2 linked regions of the Thermosynechococcus vestitus BP-1 genome follow. The main gene of each other region encodes a partner of the protein of the gene in region 2 in a complex. Links are inferred from orthologs where the notes say so. Each region holds a gene or a part of one and is shown on either strand. Other genes may lie near its edges. The genes, in order: rodA and mrdA.

The links.
Region 1: the proteins of mrdA (region 2) and rodA are in contact, whole or in part, in a crystal structure (PDB 6PL5), measured with the Thermus thermophilus proteins. The link is inferred for Thermosynechococcus vestitus BP-1 from one-to-one orthologs. Residues at the interface, in WP_223903432.1 of Thermus thermophilus: Arg4, Ile5, His6, Leu8, Ala9, Phe12, Ala15, Leu16, Leu19, Gly20, Arg22, Ala23, Trp24, Leu26, Gln27, Val28, Tyr31, Tyr34, Leu36, Leu43, Thr45, Asp47, Lys156, Gln157, Gly158, Ser160, Val184, Leu201, Glu202; in WP_223903423.1 of Thermus thermophilus: Phe161, Val165, Phe168, Val169, Leu172, Pro198, Tyr199, Glu202, Tyr211, Arg212, Asp213, Gln220, Val221, Gln223, Ser224, Ile226, Ala227, Ile228, Gly229, Ser230, Gly266, Phe267, Val270, Leu274, Tyr277, Gly278, Leu281, Phe285, Leu289, Arg297.

What each region holds. Positions count from the first base shown.
Region 1 is NC_004113.1:1,643,622-1,646,758, forward strand. Bases 252-3,070 are described here. They hold rodA (rod shape-determining protein RodA), read left to right. Parts: upstream 252-933; coding sequence 934-2,208; downstream 2,209-3,070. Other genes in these bases: TLL_RS08035 (GIY-YIG nuclease family protein), read right to left, coding at 252-545; TLL_RS08045 (DUF3285 domain-containing protein), read left to right, coding at 2,263-2,430; ybeY (rRNA maturation RNase YbeY), read left to right, coding at 2,449-2,931; TLL_RS08055 (diacylglycerol kinase family protein), read left to right, coding at 3,068-3,070. Also shown: TLL_RS08030 (hypothetical protein), read right to left, coding at 1-15; more of TLL_RS08035, read right to left, coding at 12-251; more of TLL_RS08055, read left to right, coding at 3,071-3,137. UniProt on the Escherichia coli protein: Peptidoglycan polymerase that is essential for cell wall elongation. Also required for the maintenance of the rod cell shape. Functions probably in conjunction with the penicillin-binding protein 2 (mrdA).
Region 2 is NC_004113.1:1,220,142-1,223,343, forward strand. Bases 45-2,928 are described here. They hold mrdA (penicillin-binding protein 2), read right to left. Parts: upstream 2,434-2,928; coding sequence 655-2,433; downstream 45-654. Other genes in these bases: TLL_RS05985 (M23 family metallopeptidase), read right to left, coding at 45-592; TLL_RS05995 (hypothetical protein), read left to right, coding at 2,562-2,928. Outside these bases: more of TLL_RS05985, read right to left, coding at 1-44; more of TLL_RS05995, read left to right, coding at 2,929-3,202. UniProt on the Escherichia coli protein: Catalyzes cross-linking of the peptidoglycan cell wall. Responsible for the determination of the rod shape of the cell. Is probably required for lateral peptidoglycan synthesis and maintenance of the correct diameter during lateral and centripetal growth.

The sequences.
Region 1 (3,137 bases), 420 kb from region 2 along the record:
GGGAGAAGTCGTCATTTGAGATCCAGCCGTCCACTTTCCTTTAGTTTGGCGTTAAAGACCAGCGGCTCCTGTAGCGATCGCTGCCGTAGCTGTTCGAGAATCGCTGCTTCAACTCGCCGCGCCACCTGTTTCAGCAGTTTTGGTTGAGTGAGTGAGTCGGCACTGGCCCATGCACTGCGTTCGGCTTCGGTCATTTGCTCCTTGACATCAATGGCATTTTCCCACTGGCGGCGATCGCGATCGTTGCCTAGGGGCACAGTTCCCAATTCCGCTAGCCACTGCTGTTTCACGGTTTCTAGCCACGGGCGATCAGGGCGTTCAATGGCGATCGCCTTATAGCCACTACACCCTTGGGGACAGCGCACCAGGTGTTGTAGCAAACTCAGTCGCATATCCCGAGAATAGCCAATATACTGCACGCTGCCAGCCGCATCAAAAATGGCATAGAGACCGATCGCTCCCTTGAGATCAGGTGCCACACGACCTGAACCATCAATATAGGGATGGAGGGGCAATTCGGCCAAAGTCGGCGCCGGGAGGCTCATGTCGGCAGTGGTGGCTCGTTTTCGCGTGCTTCACCCTCAGTATGCCCTATCTCTGGATATGTGGTAGTGGGGGGATGGGGTGTGGGCCCGTTGGTGCAGCTCTTGGCAATAGTTAGTGCTGGTAATTGCAGCAACAGATTTTTGTCGCTTTTCCTGGTCCATTTCGATTTTTAGTTGACTGAGTTCCTTCTCCCGTTGATCTTGACGCTGTGTTACTGCCTGTGCCATCGCCAAAAAAACTTAGTCAAGGTCTGCCATGTTATCACTCTCGTCAAACGGGTCATCCTTGAGGGCGTGGGCGGCAAAGCATAGTGCCACTCAGGCTAAAATGGGAGTCTTGATCAAACCACCACTGTTCCAGCCTAGTGGGAACGAAGGATATTTGGCGATGTTTTGGACAACTCGGCTATGGCAACGCCGCTGGTCTGCTTGGCTCTATCCTTGGCGGGGGATGGATTGGCTACTTTTAATTGCAGTATGGTTGATTACGCTGTTGGGAGCAGTGGCCATTCACAGTGCTGAGCTGCACATTGGCGAAAAGGATGGCTTCCAACATCTGGCTATCGCGGGCCTGGGTACTATTTTGCTTTTCCTCCTGGCACGGGTGCCGACTTCGGTTCTTATCTCAGTCCACTGGTGGGTCTATGGCATTAGTTGTTTCCTCCTACTGGCTGTGAGCCTATTTGGCGTTGAAGCGAACGGTGCCCAGAGTTGGCTGCCCATTGCTGGCTTTAACCTCCAACCTTCTGAATTTGCCAAAATCTCGATCATTCTCACCCAGGCTGCCCTCCTCCAGCGGGTTCCTGCCCATGGCCTCAGCGGCATTCTACGGGTGTTTGCGGCCACAGCCTTGCCCCTCGGGTTGATTTTATCGGAACCCGATCTGGGTACTTCCCTGGTCTTTGCTGCCATCACCTTAGGAATGCTCTACTGGGCCAACGCCCGTTTGGGTTGGATTGTGCTGATGCTCTCCCCTTTGGTGGCAGCCATTCTCTTTGCCCTACCGCTGCCCTATGAACTAAACCTGGTGCTGTGGTTCCTGTGGACATTAGGGATGGGGGTTGTGGCATGGCAAAGCCTTCCGCTCGGTTGGATTGGGGCGATCGGTGGCATTGTTCTGAATCTTTCGGGGGCAGGGCTGGGGCAATTGCTGTGGAGCGTTCTCAAGGACTACCAAAAAGACCGCCTCTTGATGTTTTTAGACCCCGATAAGGATCCCTTAGGGGCAGGCTATCACCTCATCCAATCCCGCATTGCCATTGGGGCGGGTGGACTGTGGGGGCGAGGGCTATTTCACGGAACGCAGACGCAATTGGGGTTTATCCCTGAGCAGCACACGGACTTTATTTTTTCCGCAATCGGTGAGGAATTGGGTTTTTGGGGTGGCTTGCTGGTTTTAGGGCTGTTTTGGTTAATTGGGCTGCGGCTTCTACAAATTGCCAATAGTGCCCGTGATGATTTCGGCTCACTGCTGGCGATCGGCCTTTTTGCCATGTTGATGTTCCAAGCGGTGGTCAATATCGGCATGACCATCAACCTATTTCCGGTGACAGGCATTCCCTTGCCCTTCCTCAGCTATGGCCGTTCTGCCCTTTTGGCAACCTATATTGGGTTGGGGCTGGTACAAGCGGTGGCCAATCATCGCCCGCGATCGCGCTACTGAACTCAAGCACCCTTTGTTAAAATTCATGAAGATTGCCAATAGCCGTGAAATCCCATGAGCGAGTCCCCCGAATCCACGTCTTCCCCTACTGAGCAGCCCAGTTATGTCAAACTGGCCATGCGGAACATGGTGCGTAAGGGACGTAAATCCCTGACCCATTTTGCCCTCACCACTATCGGTCTGCTGGCGCTGTTGGTGGGCTTGTCTTACCTCACCCGTTAAGCAGAACCCACGGCTCCCATGACGGTCACCGTCTATCTAGAAGTCCATGATCCTGCCCTACCAGCCGAAGTAACAGCGCTTCCCTGGGAAAGGTGGTTTAGGACGTGGATGGCCATGGTTGAACCGACCCAAGGCAAGGTCTATGAGCTGACACTGCGCCTGACAACCGATGCCGCAATTCAGGCTCTGAATCAGCAGTATCGCGATCGCGACACCCCTACCGATGTGCTTGCCTTTGCCACTCGCGATGGGGCGTTGCCCCTTCCCCTTGGGGAACCCGAATACCTTGGGGACATCATTATTTCTGGCGACACTGCTCGTCGGCAAGCCGCAGAAAGTGGGCATACTCTCTCTATAGAGATAGCCTGGCTGGCCTGCCATGGCCTCCTCCACCTCCTGGGCTGGGATCACCCCGATGAAGCGGAACTGGCACGCATGCTTACACAGCAGGCTCAGTGTCTTGAGGCAGTGGGTCTTACGCCTCCTGCTGCCCTGCAATGATCCATTAGATACATAAGGAAAAGTTAAGAGGTGTGCTTAAATGGGAGCGTTAACAACTGCTGAAATTTTTCCTTTGAAGTGGATAAAATCTGGCGTCAATGCTTAGATACGCATGTTTGGTGTGATGGGTAACCTTATGACACAAAAAGTTCTTGCTACCTATGTTGAGAAAGCATCAGGGATAACCCTACTGCGACAGCGCTCCT
Region 2 (3,202 bases):
CCGAATGGAAGCGGCGATCGCCAAAAATGGGATGGATGCGCCAGCCGAAGGTTGAGGTAATGGGCACCGGGAACGGCAAGGGAAAGAGCATTTGGCGGCGGTTGACGGTCAGCCAACGCAAGGGATTCGCTCCTGGAAAGGGCTGACGGACATAGGCGGGTGCAGTCGTTTGGGCAGATGGCAAAACATTTTTTGGCTGGGCGGCAACCACAGGGCGACGGAAGGCTGGAGCAGAGGGTTGGCGGGGGGCAGTGGGGGTGGGGAGGTGTGGAGTACCTTGGGCTTGGCAAATGTTGTTGGGAATGCTCTCCCTAACGATCGCTTGACAGCCTGTGGAGCGTTCTTGGATGACAACGGGAATAGAGCGGGCGGGCCTCAGGTGTTCGAGGGGTTCACTACCAGGGGGTGGATCCACGGGTTCTGTGGAGAATACAAGAGGCGCACTATCCACTGGTTGAACAGGATTCACAGGGATCGGTGCAGCCACTTCTGGCTCGACTGGAACAGTTTCGGCAAGACTCTGGCGAGTTCCCCAACTCACTGTCAATAGACTCAGTGTCAGCCCAAGGGTAATGACGCGCTGCTCGATCATGACTTCCCCCATCACACGCATTCCTTCAAATTCTAGGCGCAAGCTTGGGGAATGACAATCTTCTAGCGATCGCGAATTTTCATGTAGGTTTGAATCACTTTGAGCACCATCGGCCCAGCCACAGACCCCCCACCCCCACCGGAGTTTTCAGCAAAGGCGACAACGACAATTTCAGGGTTGTCTGCAGGGGCGTAGGCACCAAACCAGGTGTGGTGAGGACGGGGGGGATCTTCACCCGTGCCACTTTTGCCAGCGATCGCCACCTCAGAAATATTCAGAGCCGCTCCTGTACCATTGGTCACCACCTGTCGTAAGCCTTGGCGGAGCACCTGTATGGTAGAGGGCTTTAAATTCAACGACTGTCGCCAGCGATCAGAATTTTCAGAAGCAATTAGGTGCGGACGCACTTTATAGCCCCCATTCGCAGGCACGGCAAACATGACCGCCGCTTGAACCGGACTCACTTGCAATGCCCCTTGGCCAATGGCTGTGATTAATGTGTCGCCGTCGTACCACCCTTCGCCAAAGGTTTTCCGCTTCCACTGGGGATCTGGGACAAAGCCTGCTGTTTCCCCCGGTAAGTCAATGCCCGTTTTTGTGCCCATGCCAAAGCGCCGTGCCCACTCAATCAGCGTTTCAGGACCAATGGCACGTGCGACTTGACCAAAAAAGGTGTTACTGCTCCAAGCTAAGGCGCCCGCAAAGCCCAAAGGCCCGAAGCCTGCCCGATTCCAATCGTGGAAGGCAAAGCCCCCTGTATACAGAGCAGGATAGGTCATGAGAATCGTATCAGGGCTGAACTTCCCAGACTCTAGGGCCGCCACCGTTGTTACAATCTTGAAGGTACTCGCGGGGGGGAATCCTTGGAGGGCACGGTTGACAAAGGGAAATTGCCGCCGCTGTAGCTCATCCCATTGACCTTGGGTCATACGGCGAGCAAACCAATTGGGGTCAAAGGCAGGGTAACTGGCCAGGGCAAGAATCGAACCATCGCGAGGATCCATCGCCACGATCGCCCCCGGTCGACTGCCCAGGGCTGCTTCTGCCGCTTTTTGCACGTCTAAATCCACCGAAAGGGTAATGTCATTCCCCGGTCGCGCCACCTTTTGCCCAAGAATGCGAATGACTCTGCCTTGGCCATCCACCTCCACCTGCTGACCGCCCCAAGTTCCCCGCAGTACTTTTTCATAGGTGGCTTCCACGCCCATTTTGCCTATCACATCCCCAAGGCGATAGCCCTGATCTCGCCGCGCTGCCAGTTCCTCTTCATTCAGTTCGCCAATGTAGCCAATGATGTGGGCGGCAGTTTCGCCGTGGGGATAAAAGCGCAGGGCTTCACGGTCAATTTCAACCCCCGTCAGGAAATTGCGGTGTTCTTCGAGGGCAACAATTTGCCCTTGGTTAATCCCTTGGGCAATGCGAATCAACGAAGGGGAATTCACCCCCGCTTGTTTGACCCGCGCTTCGATCTCACTGGCGGGGATATTGAGCACCCGCGAGAGAATTCTCACCGTCTGGGGCCATTCAGGCTTTTTAGCAGCCAGGGGCCAGAGAAAGACGGAGTAGGAGAACTGATTTCCCGCCAAGATCCGCCCTTTGCGATCCAGAATCTTCCCCCGCTCTGGCGGTTTGGGAATCAAGCGAATGCGGTTTTCATCGGCCATCTGGCGGTTGCGATCGCCCTCAACAATTTGTAGGTAAGCCAGGCGAGTGCCAATGCCCCCCAGCAAAAATACCGTCATAATTGAGAGCAACACCAAGGCCCGACCCTGTTTGCCAACCCTGCGATCGTAGGCTGGGTAGGTGAGGGAGCGAGGGGGGGGCGTTTTTAGCATTGCCATAGGCAGGAGAAGTTGATCTCTGGGTCTATTCAATTGCCACTCTATCAGATGGGCGAAGACCAGCGATGGAGAATTCCGATAACCTATAACCTAGAAGAAGCCTCTGTGTTGCAGGATATTGCGGCTCCATGAAGCGATCGCGCCCCCGCCCCCAGGTCCAAGCCCCCAGTCAAAATCTGGACTCGTTCCTCGATGTCCTCACCAATACTGTAGGGGTAATGATCTTTGTTTGCCTCTTTGCGAGCTTGACGGCGGCAGTGTCTCCCGCCCTTGTGCGCACCCCCATTGCCCGCGAAACCCGCAAACAGGTGTATTTCTTTGAGTGCCGCGAAAATCGTGCCCTGCCCCTTGAGGTGGATCAAGCCAGTGAGGCCATCGACCGCCATCTGCGACGGGTGACAGACAATCCCTTTGCGCATCCTCGCCAAATTCAAGAACAACTAGAGTCCTTTCGCTACCGTACCCGCCACTACGATGTACGCTTGAGTCTGGTTCCCCAAGGAGAGAAACCCATTTTGCAAACCCACTTTGAACTCCGCGATCGCCTTGGTGGCGAGTTCTTTAATACCCTAGAAAAACCCACCTCCCAGTTTCGCCGCACCCTTGATCACCTGTCGCCAGCACAGCATTCCTTGGTCTTTTTTGTGCGTCCCGATAGCTTTGATTGTTTTCGAGCCGCCCGTGCCATTGCTTGGCGCAGTGGTTTTGATGTGGGTTGGGAACCGATGGGGGAGGGGCGTCCGATTGTCTTTGTCAGTGGCGGTGGTCG